DNA from 2 places in the Rossellomorea marisflavi genome. Region 2 is predicted to be linked to the other one. Evidence: a T-box and tRNA genes for the amino acid it is inferred to sense, from the RefSeq annotation. Region 2 holds a T-box; the other holds one or more tRNA genes.
What was found. A T-box is a leader RNA that pairs with one kind of tRNA and senses whether it is charged. The one in region 2 lies ahead of metG (methionine--tRNA ligase), so its partner is inferred to be a tRNA-Met.
Positions count from the first base shown of each region.

Region 1 (9,911 bases), 790 kb from region 2:
CGGTGACAAACCGGAGGAAGGTGGGGATGACGTCAAATCATCATGCCCCTTATGACCTGGGCTACACACGTGCTACAATGGACGGTACAAAGGGCTGCAAGACCGCGAGGTTTAGCCAATCCCATAAAACCGTTCTCAGTTCGGATTGTAGGCTGCAACTCGCCTACATGAAGCTGGAATCGCTAGTAATCGCGGATCAGCATGCCGCGGTGAATACGTTCCCGGGCCTTGTACACACCGCCCGTCACACCACGAGAGTTTGTAACACCCGAAGTCGGTGAGGTAACCTTTTGGAGCCAGCCGCCTAAGGTGGGACAGATGATTGGGGTGAAGTCGTAACAAGGTAGCCGTATCGGAAGGTGCGGCTGGATCACCTCCTTTCTAAGGAAGATTTACTTAAAACGTTTGACGACGTCGAAGTTTTGTTCAGTTTTGATGGTTTAAATCCATCTTCTATATTGTTCTTTGAAAACTAGATAAAGTTTTATTGATAGTCAAGAAATTACCGAGTATCGCCATTTTAGGTTTTTAACCAATTCGGTTAAGTTAATAAGGGCGCACGGTGGATGCCTTGGCACTAGGAGCCGACGAAGGACGGGACTAACACCGATATGCTTCGGGGAGCTGTAAGTGAGCTGATCCGAAGATTTCCGAATGGGGGAACCCACTGTTCGTAATGGAACAGTATCCTTGCTTGAATACATAGAGCATGGAAGGCAGACCCAGGGAACTGAAACATCTAAGTACCTGGAGGAAGAGAAAGCAAATGCGATTCCCTGAGTAGCGGCGAGCGAAACGGGATTAGCCCAAACCAAGAGGCTTGCCTCTTGGGGTTGTAGGACACTCTATACGGAGTTACAAAGGAACGGGGTAGACGAAGAAGTCTGGAAAGGCTCGTCAAAGAAGGTAACAACCCTGTAGTCGAAACTTCGTTCCCTCTTGAGTGGATCCTGAGTACGGCGGGACACGTGAAATCCCGTCGGAAGCTGGGAGGACCATCTCCCAAGGCTAAATACTCCCTAGTGACCGATAGTGAACCAGTACCGTGAGGGAAAGGTGAAAAGCACCCCGGAAGGGGAGTGAAATAGAACCTGAAACCGTGTGCCTACAAGTAGTCAGAGCCCGTTAACGGGTGATGGCGTGCCTTTTGTAGAATGAACCGGCGAGTTACGATCCCATGCAAGGTTAAGTTGAGAAGACGGAGCCGCAGCGAAAGCGAGTCTGAATAGGGCGAATGAGTATGTGGTCGTAGACCCGAAACCAGGTGATCTACCCATGTCCAGGATGAAGTCCAGGTAACACTGGATGGAGGTCCGAACCCACGCACGTTGAAAAGTGCGGGGATGAGGTGTGGGTAGCGGAGAAATTCCAATCGAACCTGGAGATAGCTGGTTCTCTCCGAAATAGCTTTAGGGCTAGCCTCATGTTGTAAGAGTCTTGGAGGTAGAGCACTGTTTGGACTAGGGGCCCTCATCGGGTTACCGAATTCAGACAAACTCCGAATGCCAAAGACTTATCCATGGGAGTCAGACTGCGAGTGATAAGATCCGTAGTCGAAAGGGAAACAGCCCAGACCACCAGCTAAGGTCCCAAAGTATACGTTAAGTGGAAAAGGATGTGGAGTTGCTTAGACAACCAGGATGTTGGCTTAGAAGCAGCCACCATTTAAAGAGTGCGTAATAGCTCACTGGTCGAGTGACTCTGCGCCGAAAATGTACCGGGGCTAAACGTATCACCGAAGCTGTGGATTGACACCGTTTGGTGTCAGTGGTAGGAGAGCGTTCTAAGGACTGCGAAGCTAGACCGTAAGGACTGGTGGAGTGCTTAGAAGTGAGAATGCCGGTATGAGTAGCGAAAGATGGGTGAGAATCCCATCCACCGAATGCCTAAGGTTTCCTGAGGAAGGCTCGTCCGCTCAGGGTTAGTCGGGACCTAAGTCGAGGCCGATAGGCGTAGACGATGGACAACAGGTTGATATTCCTGTACCACCTTTCTTCCATTTGAGCAATGGGGGGACGCAGGAGGATAGGGTAAGCGCACTGCTGGATATGTGCGTCTAAGCAGTTAGGCTGATGATGAGGCAAATCCCATCATCGTGAAGGCTGAGCTGTGATAGCGAGCGAATTATAGTAGCGAAGTTCCTGATTCCACACTGCCAAGAAAAGCCTCTAGCGAGGAAGATGGTGCCCGTACCGCAAACCGACACAGGTAGGCGAGGAGAGAATCCTAAGGTGAGCGAGAGAACTCTCGTTAAGGAACTCGGCAAAATGACCCCGTAACTTCGGGAGAAGGGGTGCTCTGGTAGGGTGCAAGCCCGAGAGAGCCGCAGTGAATAGGCCCAGGCGACTGTTTAGCAAAAACACAGGTCTCTGCGAAGCCGTAAGGCGAAGTATAGGGGCTGACGCCTGCCCGGTGCTGGAAGGTTAAGAGGAGTGCTTAGCGCAAGCGAAGGTGCGAATCGAAGCCCCAGTAAACGGCGGCCGTAACTATAACGGTCCTAAGGTAGCGAAATTCCTTGTCGGGTAAGTTCCGACCCGCACGAAAGGCGTAACGATCTGGGCACTGTCTCAACGAGAGACTCGGTGAAATTATAGTACCTGTGAAGATGCAGGTTACCCGCGACAGGACGGAAAGACCCCGTGGAGCTTTACTGTAGCCTGATATTGAATTTTGGCACAGCTTGTACAGGATAGGTAGGAGCCTTGGAAGCCGGAGCGCTAGCTTCGGTGGAGGCGTCGGTGGGATACTACCCTGGCTGTGTTGACATTCTAACCCGCGCCCCTTATCGGGGTGGGAGACAGTGTCAGGTGGGCAGTTTGACTGGGGCGGTCGCCTCCTAAAGAGTAACGGAGGCGCCCAAAGGTTCCCTCAGAATGGTTGGAAATCATTCGCAGAGTGTAAAGGCACAAGGGAGCTTGACTGCGAGACCTACAAGTCGAGCAGGGACGAAAGTCGGGCTTAGTGATCCGGTGGTTCCGCATGGAAGGGCCATCGCTCAACGGATAAAAGCTACCCCGGGGATAACAGGCTTATCTCCCCCAAGAGTCCACATCGACGGGGAGGTTTGGCACCTCGATGTCGGCTCATCGCATCCTGGGGCTGTAGTCGGTCCCAAGGGTTGGGCTGTTCGCCCATTAAAGCGGTACGCGAGCTGGGTTCAGAACGTCGTGAGACAGTTCGGTCCCTATCCGTCGTGGGCGCAGGAAATTTGAGAGGAGCTGTCCTTAGTACGAGAGGACCGGGATGGACGCACCGCTGGTGTACCAGTTGTCTTGCCAAAGGCATCGCTGGGTAGCTATGTGCGGAAGGGATAAGTGCTGAAAGCATCTAAGCATGAAGCCCCCCTCGAGATGAGATTTCCCATCACTTTATGTGAGTAAGATCCCTGAAAGATGATCAGGTAGATAGGTCAGAGGTGGAAGTGTGGCGACACATGGAGCTGACTGATACTAATCGATCGAGGACTTAACCAAAGTAAGACGAAGGAGGCGCTTCGCGTCTCCCGGACTGGACGATACGCCGGTAATGATTGACTATCAACCCTTTATCTAGTTTTGAAAGAACAATTCTTTCAATGGAATACCTGTCTGGTGACATTGGCGAAGAGGTCACACCCGTTCCCATGCCGAACACGGAAGTTAAGCTCTTCAGCGCCGATGGTAGTTGGGGGATCTCCCCCTGTGAGAGTAGGACGTCGCCAGGCGGTACATACGGAGGATTAGCTCAGCTGGGAGAGCATCTGCCTTACAAGCAGAGGGTCGGCGGTTCGATCCCGTCATCCTCCACCATAGTTTTTTCACGAAGCGTTAGCGAAGTGAAAATAACGTACCATAAAGAAGCTTTAACCTTTGCAATGTAGCTAAGGCAAAGCAAAAAGAATACACCATACACCTTGCCGGTGTAGCTCAACTGGTAGAGCAACTGACTTGTAATCAGTAGGTTGGGGGTTCAAGTCCTCTTGCCGGCACCACTTTTTTATGTTCTTTTGTATTTTCTTATGGGTATTTGTCCATTATAGAAAAGCAGCACGAGCCATTAGCTCAGTTGGTAGAGCATCTGACTTTTAATCAGAGGGTCGAAGGTTCGAATCCTTCATGGCTCACCATTTATATCATGCGGGTGTGGCGGAATTGGCAGACGCACCAGACTTAGGATCTGGCGCCGCAAGGCGTGGGGGTTCAAGTCCCTTCACCCGCACCATATGCGGAAGTAGTTCAGTGGTAGAACACCACCTTGCCAAGGTGGGGGTCGCGGGTTCGAATCCCGTCTTCCGCTCCATAATTGCCCTAGCCGGGGTGGCGGAACTGGCAGACGCACAGGACTTAAAATCCTGCGGTAGGTGACTACCGTACCGGTTCGATTCCGGTCCTCGGCACCAGTGAATTTCATATATGCGCCCGTAGCTCAATTGGATAGAGCGTTTGACTACGGATCAAAAGGTTAGGGGTTCGACTCCTCTCGGGCGCGCCATGATCGGGAAGTAGCTCAGCTTGGTAGAGCACTTGGTTTGGGACCAAGGGGTCGCAGGTTCGAATCCTGTCTTCCCGACCACTTTCTTTGGGGCCTTAGCTCAGCTGGGAGAGCGCCTGCTTTGCACGCAGGAGGTCAGCGGTTCGATCCCGCTAGGCTCCACCATTTATAATGTTAGAGAACCAGGAAATACTCGTTTTACGAGGCGGTGTAGCTCAGCTGGCTAGAGCGTACGGTTCATACCCGTGAGGTCGGGGGTTCGATCCCCTCCGCCGCTACCACTAGGGACCTTTAGCTCAGTTGGTTAGAGCAGACGGCTCATAACCGTCCGGTCGTAGGTTCGAGTCCTACAAGGTCCACCATAGTTCTCACCATACGGAGGAATACCCAAGTCCGGCTGAAGGGATCGGTCTTGAAAACCGACAGGGGTGTCAAAGCCCGCGGGGGTTCGAATCCCCCTTCCTCCTCCATATTTTTCATCTTTTATCGTCGCGGGGTGGAGCAGTTCGGTAGCTCGTCGGGCTCATAACCCGAAGGTCGCAGGTTCAAATCCTGTCCCCGCAATACCATCTTGATCCGTTAGGATCGGGATGTAGTGACTGCAATACATAAGTAATGATCTTTACTTTCGCTAGCGCGAATACTATTGATAGCTATTTTGCTATCGCAGTACATTGATCTTAATTTTCGCTAGCGCGAAAAAAAGTTGGTCCGGTAGTTCAGTTGGTTAGAATGCCTGCCTGTCACGCAGGAGGTCGCGGGTTCGAGTCCCGTCCGGACCGCCATTTATATTTTATTTAGATGCGGCTCAGTAGCTCAGTTGGTAGAGCAATGGACTGAAAATCCATGTGTCGGCAGTTCGATTCTGTCCTGAGCCACCATATGATTGTGGCGGTTGTGGCGAAGTGGTTAACGCACCGGATTGTGGTTCCGGCATTCGTGGGTTCGATTCCCATCAGTCGCCCCATTTTTTTTGCGGGTGTAGTTTAATGGTAAAACCTCAGCCTTCCAAGCTGATGTCGTGGGTTCGATTCCCATCACCCGCTCCATTTTTATTTGTGGGCCTATAGCTCAGCTGGTTAGAGCGCACGCCTGATAAGCGTGAGGTCGGTGGTTCGAGTCCACTTAGGCCCACCATTTTTCATTGTTCCGCAGTAGCTCAGTGGTAGAGCTATCGGCTGTTAACCGATCGGTCGCAAGTTCGAGTCTTGCCTGCGGAGCCAATATGGGGAAGTACTCAAGTGGCTGAAGAGGCGCCCCTGCTAAGGGTGTAGGTCGGGCAACCGGCGCGAGGGTTCAAATCCCTCCTTCTCCGCCATAAAGCGGCCCATTGGTCAAGCGGTTAAGACACCGCCCTTTCACGGCGGTAACACGGGTTCGAATCCCGTATGGGTCATAATACGAAAAAGATGTGTCGAGGCAATCTTCGACACATCTTTTTTTTTGCATGGATTGGCATTGATTTCTATATCTGACTTGTTTTCAACTTGTAATGTGTTTAAAATTTTTAAAATATTTCGACAAATAACGACAAATAAAAGGATATAAATGGGATGAAAACCTTGTCATTCGAGGGTTTCATCCTTTTTATGGTGTTTTTCGTGGTGAGCTAACAAATATTGTCGCAAATGGGAGATGATGAAATGAAGGAATTCTTATATGATGAAAGAAATAAGTAAGGAGATTGATGATGGTAGGTGAGGATATGGACACGTTGTCCCTAACAGATTATGACGTTTTTTTGTTTCATGAAGGGAATATGCAGCATGCCTATCGTTTTATGGGGTGCCATGTGAAAGCAGGCATTTCAACTGATTTTTGCGTTTGGGCTCCCGAGGCAAGATCGATTTCAGTGGTTGGTTCTTTCAATAACTGGAACGGAAGGGGATTTGAGCTTAAGAGGATCAATCAGGAAGGTGTATGGATGATCCGGGTTGATGAAGACTTGACCGGCTCAACGTATAAATATGAGATTGTGACTGCTTCAGGAGAACGTAGGATGAAAGCTGATCCATATGGATTCTCCTCTGAAGTCAGACCGCGAACTGCAAGTGTGGTGTACGACCTTGAAGGGTTTAAGTGGAGCGATCGCGATTGGATGAAGGTGAAAGAGAAACATAATCGATTTGATCAACCAATGTTCATATATGAAGTCCATTTGGGAACATGGAAAAAGAAGAGGGATGGCAGTTTTCTTACCTATTCAGAGCTCGCGGATGAACTGATTCCGCATGTGAAGGAACACGGCTTCACCCATATTGAAATCCTGCCGGTGACCGAGCATCCATTCGATCGTTCGTGGGGCTATCAGGGGACAGGCTATTATGCTCCCACAAGCAGATATGGTTCACCCCATGAGTTCATGGCGTTTGTGAATGAATGCCATGCTCATCAAATAGGCGTCATCATGGATTGGGTACCCGGTCATTTTTGCAAGGATGCCCATGGACTGTATCAATTCGACGGATCCTTCGCCTATGAATATGCCAGGGATAGTGACCGTGAGAATCATACATGGGGTACGGTCAACTTCGACCTCGCAAAAGGAGAAGTAAGGAGCTTTCTCCTATCCAATGCCCGTTTCTGGATGGAGAAGTACCACATCGACGGCTTCAGGGTCGACGCCGTTGCGAACATCATTTACTGGGCGAATCAGGGGGAGTCGGCTGCGAATGAGGGGGCACTGGAATTCCTTAAACGGTTGAACACATCCGTGTTTGAGTTTGACCCTGCCTTTCTGATGATGGCGGAGGATTCCACCGATTGGCCCCAGGTCACCTCTCCGGTTCACTACGGGGGGCTTGGCTTCAGCTATAAGTGGAACATGGGCTGGATGAATGATGTGCTCACCTACATGGAAGCGACACCGGAAGAAAGAAGAGGGCTTCATTCCCTCATCACGTTCTCCATCCTCTATGCGTTTTCGGAAAACTATATCCTGCCTTTCTCACATGATGAGGTGGTCCATGGGAAGAGGTCATTGCTGGATAAGATGCCGGGGGATCATTGGCAAAAGTTTGCCCAGTATCGGCTGCTCCTTGCGTTCATGACAGGTCATCCAGGTAAAAAGCTTCTGTTCATGGGAAGTGAACTGGCTCCCTTTGCCGAATGGAAGGACCTGGAGCAGTTGGACTGGCATTTGATGAGTTACGATTTTCATCACAAATTCAACTCATATTTCAAAGAAGTGCTGCATCTATATAGAGGTGCAACACCGCTTCACCAGTGGGACCATCGGAGTGACGGTTTTGAATGGATCGATGTCAATAATGCCAATCAGCAGATCTTCTCTTTCATCCGGCATTCAGAGGGAGAGCATCTGATCATCATCTGTAATTTCAGCAAGGAAGCCTACCACCACTATAGGGTGGGGGTGCCCCTTGTGAAAGCATATCAAGAGATCTTGAACAGCGATGAAGAACGCTTTGGAGGCTCACATCAAATCAATCCCCACCCCCTTCTTGTCACGAAAGGGGCCTATCACGGGAAAGAGGGATCAATTGAAATGACGATACCGCCTTATGGAGCTGTTTATTTAAAACCAATCATATGAGGGGAGATGCTAGCATGGGTAACGGCAAATGTGTGGCAATGTTGTTGGCAGGAGGCAAAGGGAGCAGGTTGAATTCATTGACGAAGAGCCTGGCGAAACCGGCGGTGCCCTTTGGAGGCAAATACCGTATCATCGACTTCACATTGAGTAATTGTACGAATTCCGGCATTGATACAGTGGGGGTTCTGACTCAGTATCAACCGTTGGTATTGAATTCGTATATCGGGATCGGCAGTGCGTGGGATCTCGACCGACGGAACGGGGGGGTCACGGTGCTTCCTCCTTATGCAGAATCCTCCGAGATGCGCTGGTATACAGGGACTGCCAGTGCCATCTTCCAGAACGTGAACTACATCGAGCAGTATGATCCGGAATATGTGCTGATTCTTTCGGGAGATCATATTTACAAAATGGATTACAGCAAGATGCTCGATTATCATATCGAAAAGAAAGCGGACGTCACGATTTCGGTCATTGAGGTCGGATGGGATGAGGCGAGCAGGTTCGGTTTGATGAATACCGATGAAGCCATGAGGGTGACCGAGTTCGAGGAAAAACCGCCGTTCCCTAAGAGTAATCTGGCTTCCATGGGCATCTATATCTTCAACTGGTCACTTCTGAAAGAATACCTGGAGATGGATGACCGCAATCCACGCTCCACACATGATTTCGGAAAGGACGTCATTCCCCTTCTCCTTGATGAAAAGAAAAAGCTGATGGCTTATCCGTTCGAAGGCTACTGGAAGGATGTCGGCACGGTCCGGAGCCTATGGGAGGCCAATATGGATCTTATCGATGAAAAAAATGAACTCAATCTTTTCGACCTGGATTGGAGGGTCTATTCTGTCAATCCCAATGAGCCGCCTCAATATATCTCGGAAGATGCCCATGTGGAAGGATCGTTGATCAATGAAGGTTGTACGATTGAAGGGACCGTTGAAAAATCCGTCCTGTTCCAAGGAGCTTCTGTGAAGAAGGGTGCGCATGTCACCCGTTCCGTCGTCATGCCAGGGGCGGAAATCGGTGAAAATGCCTATATCGAGCAGGCGATCGTGCCACCTGATGTAGTGGTGCCGAGTGGCATCGTCATCATGCCTGAGGAAGAGTCGGATGAAATCATACTCGTAACGGAATCGGTTCTAACGGCATTACTCGAACAGGAAGAAGTTTGACCATCTACTTAGAGGAGGAGTTCATATGAAAAACACCCTGTTAGGCGTCATTGATGCGACCAGCTATTACGATTCACTCGGAGACCTGCTTTTGCACCGTTCGCTTGCGGCCCTCCCGATTGCCGGCCGGTATCGCCTGGTCGATTTCGTCCTTTCGAATATGGTGAATTCAGATATCGGATCTGTAGCCATCTTCCCTAAATACCAGTACCGTTCCCTCATGGATCATCTCGGGTCAGGGAAAAACTGGGACCTGAACAGGAAGAGGGACGGTTTGTTCTTCTTCCCGGTTCCTGGTCTTGAGAGGAATGACGAAACGATCGGATCGTTCAATCATTTTGCCCATCACATCGACTATTTCACCCGCAGCACCCAGGAATATGCCCTCATCACCAACTGCTATACCGTGTGCAATATCTCCTATCGTCCGGTCCTTGAGCGCCACGCCCAGATCGGTTGCGATATCACAGAGATCCGACACGGTGGATCGTCCCTTCATATGTATCTGGTCAAAAAATCCCTTCTTGTCGATCTGATAAAATCACGCCATCAGACAGGGTATACGTGCATGAATGACGTGGTTGAAGATATGGAGAGCGGTCTGAAGGTATGCGGATATGAACATCAAGGCTTCGTGGAGAGGATCGACTCCATCGACAAGTACTTTGAAACAAGCATGAATCTCCTAGAGCTTGATCAGTGGAGGGAGCTGTTCA
Region 1 covers NZ_CP081870.1:3,191,373-3,201,283, reverse strand. Annotated here, with positions in the region: rRNA gene K6T23_RS16765 (16S ribosomal RNA) at 1-381, shown strand, start outside; rRNA gene K6T23_RS16760 (23S ribosomal RNA) at 540-3,473, shown strand; rRNA gene rrf (5S ribosomal RNA) at 3,587-3,703, shown strand; tRNA gene K6T23_RS16750 (tRNA-Val) at 3,713-3,788, shown strand; tRNA gene K6T23_RS16745 (tRNA-Thr) at 3,895-3,970, shown strand; tRNA gene K6T23_RS16740 (tRNA-Lys) at 4,030-4,105, shown strand; tRNA gene K6T23_RS16735 (tRNA-Leu) at 4,116-4,200, shown strand; tRNA gene K6T23_RS16730 (tRNA-Gly) at 4,204-4,278, shown strand; tRNA gene K6T23_RS16725 (tRNA-Leu) at 4,290-4,378, shown strand; tRNA gene K6T23_RS16720 (tRNA-Arg) at 4,394-4,470, shown strand; tRNA gene K6T23_RS16715 (tRNA-Pro) at 4,475-4,551, shown strand; tRNA gene K6T23_RS16710 (tRNA-Ala) at 4,560-4,635, shown strand; tRNA gene K6T23_RS16705 (tRNA-Met) at 4,675-4,751, shown strand; tRNA gene K6T23_RS16700 (tRNA-Ile) at 4,756-4,832, shown strand; tRNA gene K6T23_RS16695 (tRNA-Ser) at 4,848-4,940, shown strand; tRNA gene K6T23_RS16690 (tRNA-Met) at 4,961-5,034, shown strand; tRNA gene K6T23_RS16685 (tRNA-Asp) at 5,179-5,255, shown strand; tRNA gene K6T23_RS16680 (tRNA-Phe) at 5,276-5,351, shown strand; tRNA gene K6T23_RS16675 (tRNA-His) at 5,362-5,437, shown strand; tRNA gene K6T23_RS16670 (tRNA-Gly) at 5,446-5,519, shown strand; tRNA gene K6T23_RS16665 (tRNA-Ile) at 5,531-5,607, shown strand; tRNA gene K6T23_RS16660 (tRNA-Asn) at 5,619-5,693, shown strand; tRNA gene K6T23_RS16655 (tRNA-Ser) at 5,698-5,788, shown strand; tRNA gene K6T23_RS16650 (tRNA-Glu) at 5,795-5,866, shown strand; gene glgB (1,4-alpha-glucan branching enzyme) at 6,176-8,023, shown strand; gene K6T23_RS16640 (glucose-1-phosphate adenylyltransferase) at 8,038-9,195, shown strand; gene K6T23_RS16635 (GlgC family sugar phosphate nucleotidyltransferase) at 9,221-9,911, shown strand, end outside.
Region 1: it has a tRNA-Met gene. The T-box ahead of metG (methionine--tRNA ligase) is inferred to sense a tRNA for this amino acid. The anticodon was not compared.

Region 2 (9,911 bases):
GAATGCGGTCATAGGGAAACGACTCTTCCGGATGCATCTTCACATCGATCGTATAAATATCAGGTTCATCATTCAACAGATCATCCAATGGCACCGTAAAGACCTCCCCCACCTCTGCCGGATTAGGTTGAAGCTCTCCCGGGGTGGTTTCGATCCGACCGACAAACGGATAGATCATCGTTCCAAAGGGTGTGATGATATAGTCAAGGGGATAGACATCCCTCACCTCGTCCACTGAGATCCCGAGTTCTTCAGAAGTCTCTCTGATGGCAGCTTCCTTTTCACCTTGATCGGATGGATCCACTTTCCCTCCAGGAAAACAGATTTCGCCCGGCTGTCGGCGCATGTCCTGCGAACGGACTTCAAACAGGATATGAGGCTTTCCATCGACCAGGATCAGTGGCAGCAAAATCCCGAAGGAAGCATAGGATCCCGCTCCAAGCAGCCTTGGTTTCCGGTGCCTGAATGTCTCAAGCCACTTTTGCTCATCCATGTACTCACTCCCTTTTTCTTACCATTATAAACCGTTCCGGCGATCCGTCACAACAATGATGCCCCACCAACTGCCAAAGCTCCAAGGAACTCCAATATGATATAATGAAAGAGTATATACAAGAAAGGAATTGATGCGATATGTTCGGTAAGATGGCTTCAGATGTACTGGGACTGAGCGATATTGGTTCGGTCATCCATCCACAGGATTATGATAAGGCGGATGCAGATGACTACATCATGCATGAAGACGGGGAGAAGATCTATTTCCTGATCAAATCGAAGTCCGACGAATATTGTTTCACCAATAAAGCCCTCATCCACCTTGACGGGACGAGCGCCACAAGCAAAAAGCGCATGTTGAAACGCTTTGATTATTATAAGCATACCATCAGCGGCGTCATGCTTGAAACGGCCGGTACAGTCGACTTGGATGTGGAGATCAAATTCAAGATCGGTTCAGAATCTTATTCCATCGATGTTCATAAAAAATTCCTCACTGAAGTGAAGGACCTTTATAAATCCCTCATCAAGATCGGTGAAATTGCCGCTGATAACAGCGTGTATTCAACTTACGCTTCAGAGAGCCTTTCTGTTGCATCCCATACCCTGGGGCAGGTAAAGGCAGACCACGCAGATGTGTCCGCTCAATTCAGGGAAATCAATGAATATGCTTTCGACTGGCTACTTGAAAAGAAAAAGACCTTCGTTCAGAAGGATTATGGAAGCGTCTTTGAAACGTTCATCCAAAATTGATATCCATCGACCCGGCCCCGGCCGGGTCTCCTTTTGTATGAGGAATCATTGACGGGAAGAGACGGATTTTCTTATACTGGATAAGCACTTAATGATGACAGGAGAGGACTTATGGACTTTACGATACAATATCTATCATTCTATCTGATTTCTGTCGATGGAAAGGGTGAAGAAGCAGACAAGCGCCAAAAACACTTCCAGACCCTTACGACTGCTACCTATGAAGAAAGCCCCCTTAAAACATTTTTAGACGGGGAACTCACAAAGATCACAAAACGGAAGGTGGACCGTCATGCAAAATCCGAAAATGCACCAACCAAAATCGGACGGTTCATCGTTGAACCCGGTCATGAGCTGACATCGAATCCCAACTACAACCTCTTTCATAAGACCCGGTTCGCAGAAGACAGCGACACCTTCCGCGAGGCAACGGATCAAATCGTGCAGATGTACCTCGAAACGAGCGCAATCCGTGGAGGGGCCGTGATCGTTGCCACTGCAAAGCTGACGAAATTCTTCGATGATCCTTTTGTCTTCATCATGAAATGTGATTTTGAACCGAAGGTCGCGACCATCACGGACGAAGCGACGCTCATCCACAATGTTGAAATGGCCATCACGACAAAGGGAATGAAGTCCGTGCAGTATCCGTATATGCCGGAAGACGGGATGATGGACCCGGCTGAACTGAAGATTCACCAGGCATCCCATGCCCACTACTTCGAAAACTTCCTCAAATGGGTAGAATTCGAGAAATCCATGCCTGAAATCGTAAAATCCCAGGTGTATGGCATGGTGAAGGAACATATCTCCGAAACCTATGCAGAATCAAGCGACGAGCGCGTGGAATTTGAAGAAGCAGTGGAGGAATGGGCCATCAGTCCGAAACGGGAGATGCAGGAGAGATTCACCCCGGAACAAGTCGTCGAAGCAGCAGCGCAGATTGTCGAGCAGTCACCTGAAGTGGAGCTGAAGATGCGCCTTGACCATATGGCTGTGAAGGCAATGCTGTCGGATTTCGGTGATCGTCTACATTTTGCAAAAGTGAATGACCGCTACGTCCTCATGATCGAGAGTGATACGGTGACGTTCGAACAGGGGTTTTCCCCGCTGGAGTTCCTGAAACCGGATGACCTTCATGAGGTGATCGAGCGTATACAGAATAAGCCACAGTAAAAAGCAGTAGGGTTCCACAGGAATAGGAATCCCTACTGCTATTCTTGATTCAATCCCCCTTCAGGGAGATCGTGACTGATTCCGAGCCGAGCAGGTCGAACACACCCTAGGTCTATGAACAACAGCTAAAGAGCCTGAATCATCTCCACACGATTGCCGAAGGGATCCCGACATTCAAAGCGGTCATAGCCCGGTATGGCAATCGACGGAATGATGTTGGTACCAAGCTTCTCCAAATGTTCCTTCCAATACCTCACATCGCTGACTTCATAGGCAATGTGGGCCTTTGTTTGGTATCGATCGACCCCTTCTTCCGTTCCGATATGAAGGTCTGCGTTACCTGTGCGCAGCCAGAAGCCGCCCCTCCCTTTCAAACTCTCCGGCTTATCCATTTCCTCCAGTCCAAGTACCCCACAGTAAAAGGCCCTCGCTTCTTCTTCCTTCCCTGAAGGAATCGTAATTTGTGCATGATGAATCCCTGCGATCATCGCCATCACTCTCCTTTACTCATTTTCATTATACTTGATAGGGTAGGTCAGAACCGATCAAATCCATGATGACTGCTCATAAGGATTTCTTATCAGATGGGTATTGCCGGACAGACGTCACTCTGCTAATCTAATACAATATAGACATATTACGGAAGAATGGAGATCCACTGCATGCTAACACATGATCAACTCGATGACATATTCACCCTTCAATCCCTTTGCGAAACGCATGATGGCATCACCATCAAATTGAATGGGGATATGCTCCGGAGAGAATTTTATAAGTCTTATGATCTCCTGAATTACGATAACGGACGCCTCACCGGCTTCCTTGGAGTCTACCCTTTTGGGAGCACCATTGAACTATGCGGTATGGTACATCCCGATTACAGGAGGAGGGGGATCTTCCAATCCCTCTTCGATCGGGCATTGAAAGAAATCAGTAAGAATCCGGTGGATAAGGTGCTTGCCAATTCACACGGACGCTCTTCTGCCGGGAAAGCGTTCATTGAAGCGAATGGCGGCCTTTTCGATAACACCGAATTTGAGATGGAGTGGGTCCCATGCGAGCTGCCCGAGCCGGACGCATCAATCGTTCTCCGCGGTGCAACCCAGGAGGATATACCGGAGATGAAACGTCTCGGGTTGGAATGTTTCGGCATTCAGGACGCATCATTCGATGAGGCTCATATCAACGATACCCTCATGATCCTGTTTGATGGAGAAGTCGCAGGGCAAATGAAGATATCCCGTGACGGGGGGCAGTGCTACATCTACTGGTTTTCAGTGTTTCCTGCGCTCCAGGGACGCGGAATCGGTCGACGTGCATTGAGCCGGGTGGTGAGGGAAGCTGACGGTAAATACTCCCTTATCGGTCTCGATGTGGCGGCAAAGAATGAACATGCACTAAAACTCTACACGTCCTTAGGTTTTGTTGTTCAGAGTCATCAGGACTATTATTCTCTTTCCCTTTAATCAAATAGCCGGGACCTTTAAGAGGCCCCGGCTACTTCTTTATTTATAGAAGAAATGCTTTATACTCCACACGTCATCAATCTCAAGCACCCCGTGAGAATGATACGAAAGCTTGCGTTTATCGGTGGGCGATCCCGGATTGAACAGAAGCACCCCCGCATCCACCCTCACGTAAGGAATATGGGAATGACCAAAGATGATGAGGTCGACTTCTTCCTGTTCAAAGGCAAGGCGAGCTCGTTTTTCCGTCGTCTTTCCGGTGCCGTCTCCATGAACCACACCAATGCGGAGGTCCTTCAATGTAATGATCGTCTTCTCAGGAAGGATTTCCTTGAGGCCCTCATCATCGACATTCCCCGCCACAGCGGTTACCTGTCCGTATTCTTTGAACGCCTCATAGTGCTCGATTGTCTGAAAATCGCCTGCGTGGATGATATGATCGGCCGTTTTGAGATCATCCAACAAAGGGGAGGGCAGATCCCTCCCTTTTTTCGGAAAGTGGGTATCGGCCACGATCACCACCTTCATCATGGGTTGCTGCTCTCCGTGATCAGTTTCTCCACTTCTTCTTCGATGACAGATGGATCGATTCTTTCAAACAGGGGTCCACCTTCTTGAAGGTGAAGGACCTCAGATCCTACAGGACCCCAGATGGCGCTGCCCGACCCGAGCTGCCAGCCTAGCTCCTCCCCTGTCTTTGGAAGAAAGGGCGTCAGGAGGGCACGTAGGTTGGTGATGATATAAATGAATTCCGTGAGAAGTTCTTTCCCGCGATCCTCGTCTTCTTTGACGACCACCCAGGGTTTCGATTCATCGAAGCGTTTGTTGATCCCCCTGATGTATGCGAAGATGCCATCAAGCGCTTCCCTGGTCGTACCCTCTTCGATGCGCCCTCCGGCCAAATCGAATTGATTTTGTGCTTCTTCACGCAACCCTTTTCCGACAGTAATAAAGTCCACCTTTTCTCCGTACGCTTTACGATAAAACTTCAGCGTTCGCTGCACCAGGTTACCGAATGCTCCGAGAAGCTCTCCGTTGTGGCTATGGATGAACTCCCGCCAGGAGAAATCCGCATCCCTCTTTTCCGGGGCATTGATCGTGAGGAAATATCGCAAGGAATCGGGTTCATATCGATCCAACAGATCGCGTGCCCACACGGCCCAATTGCCGCTGGTGGAGAACTTCTTTTTTTCGAGGGTCAGATACTCATTGGACACCACGTGATGAGGAAGCGCTTCTACACCGATCCCTTTCATGACAGCCGGCCAGATGATCGTGTGGAATGGAATATTGTCCTTTCCATGGACGTAATATGTACGGGTGTCCTCTTCCCAGAAACGTTTCCAGTCCTTCCCCGTTCCAACTCCCCATTCCTTGGAGGCACTGTAGTATCCGCTCACCGCCTCGATCCACACGTACACCTTCTTATCTTCAAATCCCTGAATCGGAACTGCCACCCCATTTTCAAGGTCCCGTGTCACGGCCCGGTCATGAAGACCTTCAATCAAATATCTCTGCGTCAGATTCAGGGCATTTTCACGCCAGTCCTTCCCGTGGTCCTTTACCCATTCCTCAAGTGCATCCTGAAATTCCGAGAGGGCAAAATAGAGATGGGTGGTCGATTTAATCACCGGTTCGGTCTGACATAGTTTGCATGTTCGATCCTTGAGATCCAAGGGATCCAGGACCGTGGAACAATGATCACACTGATCTCCCCTTGCCTTTGCCCCGCATACCGGACAGATTCCCTCTACGAATCTGTCTGGCAGGAAACGTTGATCCACTTCGCAATAGGCCTGTTCGACTTCTTTTTCATACAGCCAGCCATTTCGGTGGAGCGTCCGAAAGATTTCCTGTACCGCTTCATGATGGGCCTGCTTGTCTGTTCGCGTATAAAGATCATAGCTGAATCCGAGGGAATCGAACGTTTCTTTGAATTCCCGGTGGAACCGATCGGCGATTTCCTCCACTGGGACACCTTCCTGGCTCGCCCTGATCCCGATCGGCGTTCCGTTACAATCACTCCCGGATACGTAAAGGACGTCTTCCCCCTTCATCCTATAGTAGCGTGCGAGGATATCTCCCGGCAGCAGGGCTGCAATATGACCCAGGTGCAGGGACCCATTCGCATACGGCCATGCTCCTCCGATGAATACTGTCATGCTGATCATCTCCTTTTGTTGTAAACAAAAAACCCCCGTCCTGACGCCATAAAGACGTCTAAGGACGAGGGGGATGCTCGTGGTACCACCTTAGTTCGCAGGATGCTCGCGCAAATCCTGCCTTCATGAGTACGAAGCCGATCTGGCCCTTATACTCCGGCGTGTGATAACGGGTGCCTGCCCCGTCCCACCCTACTCCAAAGGTTTCGAATGGAACGCTCCGAGACCATCTTCGGGACCAGTCTGTGCCTGCCCCTTTTCAGCTGCCGGGGCTCTCTTTTAAGACCGAATTGATCCGTACTCTTCTCATCGTCGCGATTAAGTATAGTATGCCACTTTTTTCAAAAAAGGCAAGAGGTTTATTTCTGCACCGTTGTGGAAAGAGAAAGGAAAACAGAGAAGGAGCGTTCTGCCTTGAGCGTATTACAGAAACAATTCAAAGAACCATCCGGACCGTTGGGTTGGTTGGCAGGAAAAATCATGGAGTTCGATAATCGCAGGATCCATCATTGGAGCTTGAAGCGGCTCGGCATTCAAAACAGGGACAGAGTGCTTGAAATCGGATACGGGACGGGTTCCTGCATCGAAAGGATCACTGCTTCATACCCACATGCGTTCGTCGACGGAATCGACATTTCAGAAACGATGGAGGAAACGGCAAAGAAGAAGAATGAGAAAGCGATCCACGAAGGCCGGGTACGCCTCTGGAATGGGGATATTGGCGATTTTTCCAGTGAGACTTCCTATGATAAAATCTTTGCCATCAACAACTATCCCCTTTGGAATGATCAAGAGAAATCCCTTACAAGGATCCACTCTCTATTGCATGAAGGTGGCACCCTCTTGATCACAGTTCAGCCGAGAGGCGATGAAGCGAGCGATGAACGAGCGAAAGAGTACGGTGAAGAAATTGCTGCTGCCGTCCATTCAACCGGTTTCAAAGATATTTCAGTCTCTTATAAAAAAGGATCCCCTGCCATGACTGTCTGTGTCACCTGCACAAAAACAGGGTGATCCATTTATCGATCGGAGTGTAATTTCCTCTCCTACTTATCACTCCACAAAAAAATCCAAGCAGCTCCATCGTTAGGGATAAGAAGGAGCTTGCTTGGATTTTCACATAACTGGGACTACCCTCAGGGTTACTTTTTCTTACGCACGTACTCCTTTGGATGCACCGATCAAGGACTTGATGGTTTCCTCATCACCTGTTTGAAGGAGATCGATGATCCTGCTTCCTACCACCACTCCGTCACAGCTCTGCGACATGGTTTTCACATGCTCAGGGCTCGAGATCCCGAAGCCTGCGAGGACCGGGACAGGGCTGTGTTCCTTCAGGAGATTGAGGTGTCTGCTGATGACGTCGTCAAATTCCTTCCGTGCCCCGGTGATTCCTTTGACCGTTACGGCATAAAGGAAGCCCTCCGATCTTCTTGCAAGCTCCTTGACGCGTTCTTCACTGCTTGTCAGGGTTGCGAGCTGGATGATGGCGATTCCATGCTCCACAGCATCCGCTTCTATCAGGTCAAGATGCTCGAGGGGCAGATCGGGTATGATGAGTCCGTCCACTCCCGCTTCCCGGCAATCACGGAAGAAGCGGGACACACCATAGCGAAAAATCGGATTGATATACGTCATGAATACCAATGGGATCGTGACTTCATGACGATTTCCCTTCAAGGCATCCAGTACACTGGCGAGTGTCGTCCCGTGCTTCAAGGCCCGCTTACCAGCTTCCTGGATCGTTGGTCCATCGGCAACGGGATCTGAAAACGGGATCCCAAGCTCAATGGCTGTCGCCCCATGCGCCTCCAACCGTCGTAGCGTGGGGATGAGTTCATCAAGCCCTCCATCACCGGCCATGATATAGGGGATGAACACCTTATTTCCAAGTTCGAGTTCGGTTTTCAATGCCTTTTCCAAAAACTCCTTACCCATGTTGACTACCTCCCAGCATGTCTTGTACTTGATTCACATCTTTATCTCCACGGCCCGATAGGCAGATGACGATGGATTCTTCCGGCTTCATCCCCTTCGCAAGCTCCACAGCATAAGCAACGGCATGGGAGCTTTCCAGTGCCGGGATGATTCCTTCGGTCTTGCACAGAAGCTGAAATGCATCCAGTGCCTCACCGTCGGTCACCGCCGCATAGGTAACGCGTCCTTGATCTTTCAAAAAGCTATGTTCTGGACCGACCCCCGGGTAATCAAGTCCCGCTGAAACCGAATGGGCTTCTTGGATCTGGCCGCTATCATCCTGTAGCAGATACATCATGCTTCCGTGCAGGATCCCCACAGATCCCTTCGTCAGAGTGGCTGCATGCTTATCCGTTTCAACACCTGCCCCTGCAGCTTCCACCCCGTATAATGCAACATCGTCTCCGACAAACGGGTGGAACATGCCCATGGCATTGCTACCGCCGCCCACGCAGGCGACGATCGCATCGGGCAGCCTGTTTTCCTTTAAGAAAAACTGTTTCTTCGTTTCATTTCCGATGACGCTCTGGAAGTCCCTGACCATTTTTGGAAACGGGTGCGGGCCGAGGACAGACCCCATGATGTAATGGGTGTCATCTACATGGGAGACCCAGTAGCGAAGGGCTTCATTCACGGCATCCTTAAGGGTCGCGCTCCCCTGTTTGACCCCTACCACTTCTGCTCCGAGTAGTTCCATCCGGAATACATTGAGCTTCTGCCTTCTGATATCCTCTTCCCCCATGAAGATGACGCAATCCAGGTTCAGTAGGGCACATACGGTTGCCGTAGCCACACCATGCTGGCCCGCACCTGTTTCTGCGACGACTTTCTTCTTACCCATCCTGACAGCAAGGAGGGCCTGACCGATCGTATTATTAATTTTGTGGGCACCTGTATGATTCAGATCTTCTCGTTTCAGATAGATTTTCGCCCCACCGACTTTGTCTGATAGATTCCTGGCATGATAGAGGGGATTTTCCCGTCCCACATAGTCTTTCAGGTAGAGCTGAAGTTCTTCTTGGAAGGATGGATCCACCATCGCTTCTTCGTAGGCGGATTCGAGTTCATTCACCGCCTTCATGAGCGTTTCAGGAACGAATTTCCCTCCATATGGTCCAAATAGTCCTCGTTGATCCGGCTGTGCATACATCATTGTATTCCCTCCAATTGTTTGACTGTTTTCATGAGATCGAAGATTTTTTCCCGGTCTTTTCTTCCGTCCGTTTCTACCCCGCTCGATAAATCTACCATTTCCGGACGGACTTCCTGGATGGCTTCTCCTATATTGGATACATTCAATCCCCCAGCAAGGATGATCCGATGCCCGGACCTCTCGATCCCCTTCAGGTAATCCCACTGGAATGTGGTCCCGTTACCACCGCGATGAGGTCCCTTTCCACTGTCTACAAGAATCGGCCCTACAGGATAAAGCCCTACCCGTTTCACATCTGATTCAACTTTGATCGAGACAGCTTTGATATACGGTATGGAAAGTGAGAGGCAAAATTCAGGTGTTTCATCTCCATGGAGCTGAACATAGTCAAGCCCCGCTTCTACAAAGATGGATTCAAGGGTTTGCTTTGATTCATTGACGAAAACTCCGATTTTCATCACGTGGTCCGGCAGTTCAGAGCTGATGACCGCCGCTTCCCGTACCGAAATCTTCCTTTTGCTTTTTGCAAACACGAATCCGACCGCATCTGCTCCGGCTTCCACCGCCCATTGTGCTTCCTCAAGTGTTCTCACTCCACATATCTTGACCTTTGTCATTCCGTCACCTTCTTTACCTGAAAGGAAGCAACAAGTCCGGCAGGGTCCTGGCTGCGCATGAGGGTCTCTCCGATGAGAATGGCATCGGCTCCGTCTTCTGCCACCGTCTTGC
Region 2 covers NZ_CP081870.1:2,397,873-2,407,783, forward strand. Annotated here, with positions in the region: gene K6T23_RS12525 (NUDIX hydrolase) at 1-493, opposite strand, end outside; gene K6T23_RS12530 (PH domain-containing protein) at 634-1,248, shown strand; gene K6T23_RS12535 (DUF3900 domain-containing protein) at 1,360-2,424, shown strand; gene K6T23_RS12540 (VOC family protein) at 2,550-2,912, opposite strand; gene K6T23_RS12545 (GNAT family N-acetyltransferase) at 3,087-3,890, shown strand; gene K6T23_RS12550 (metallophosphoesterase family protein) at 3,930-4,421, opposite strand; gene metG (methionine--tRNA ligase) at 4,418-6,052, opposite strand; T-box leader at 6,110-6,374, opposite strand; gene K6T23_RS12560 (SAM-dependent methyltransferase) at 6,467-7,066, shown strand; gene trpA (tryptophan synthase subunit alpha) at 7,205-7,990, opposite strand; gene trpB (tryptophan synthase subunit beta) at 7,983-9,182, opposite strand; gene K6T23_RS12575 (phosphoribosylanthranilate isomerase) at 9,179-9,799, opposite strand; gene trpC (indole-3-glycerol phosphate synthase TrpC) at 9,796-9,911, opposite strand, start outside.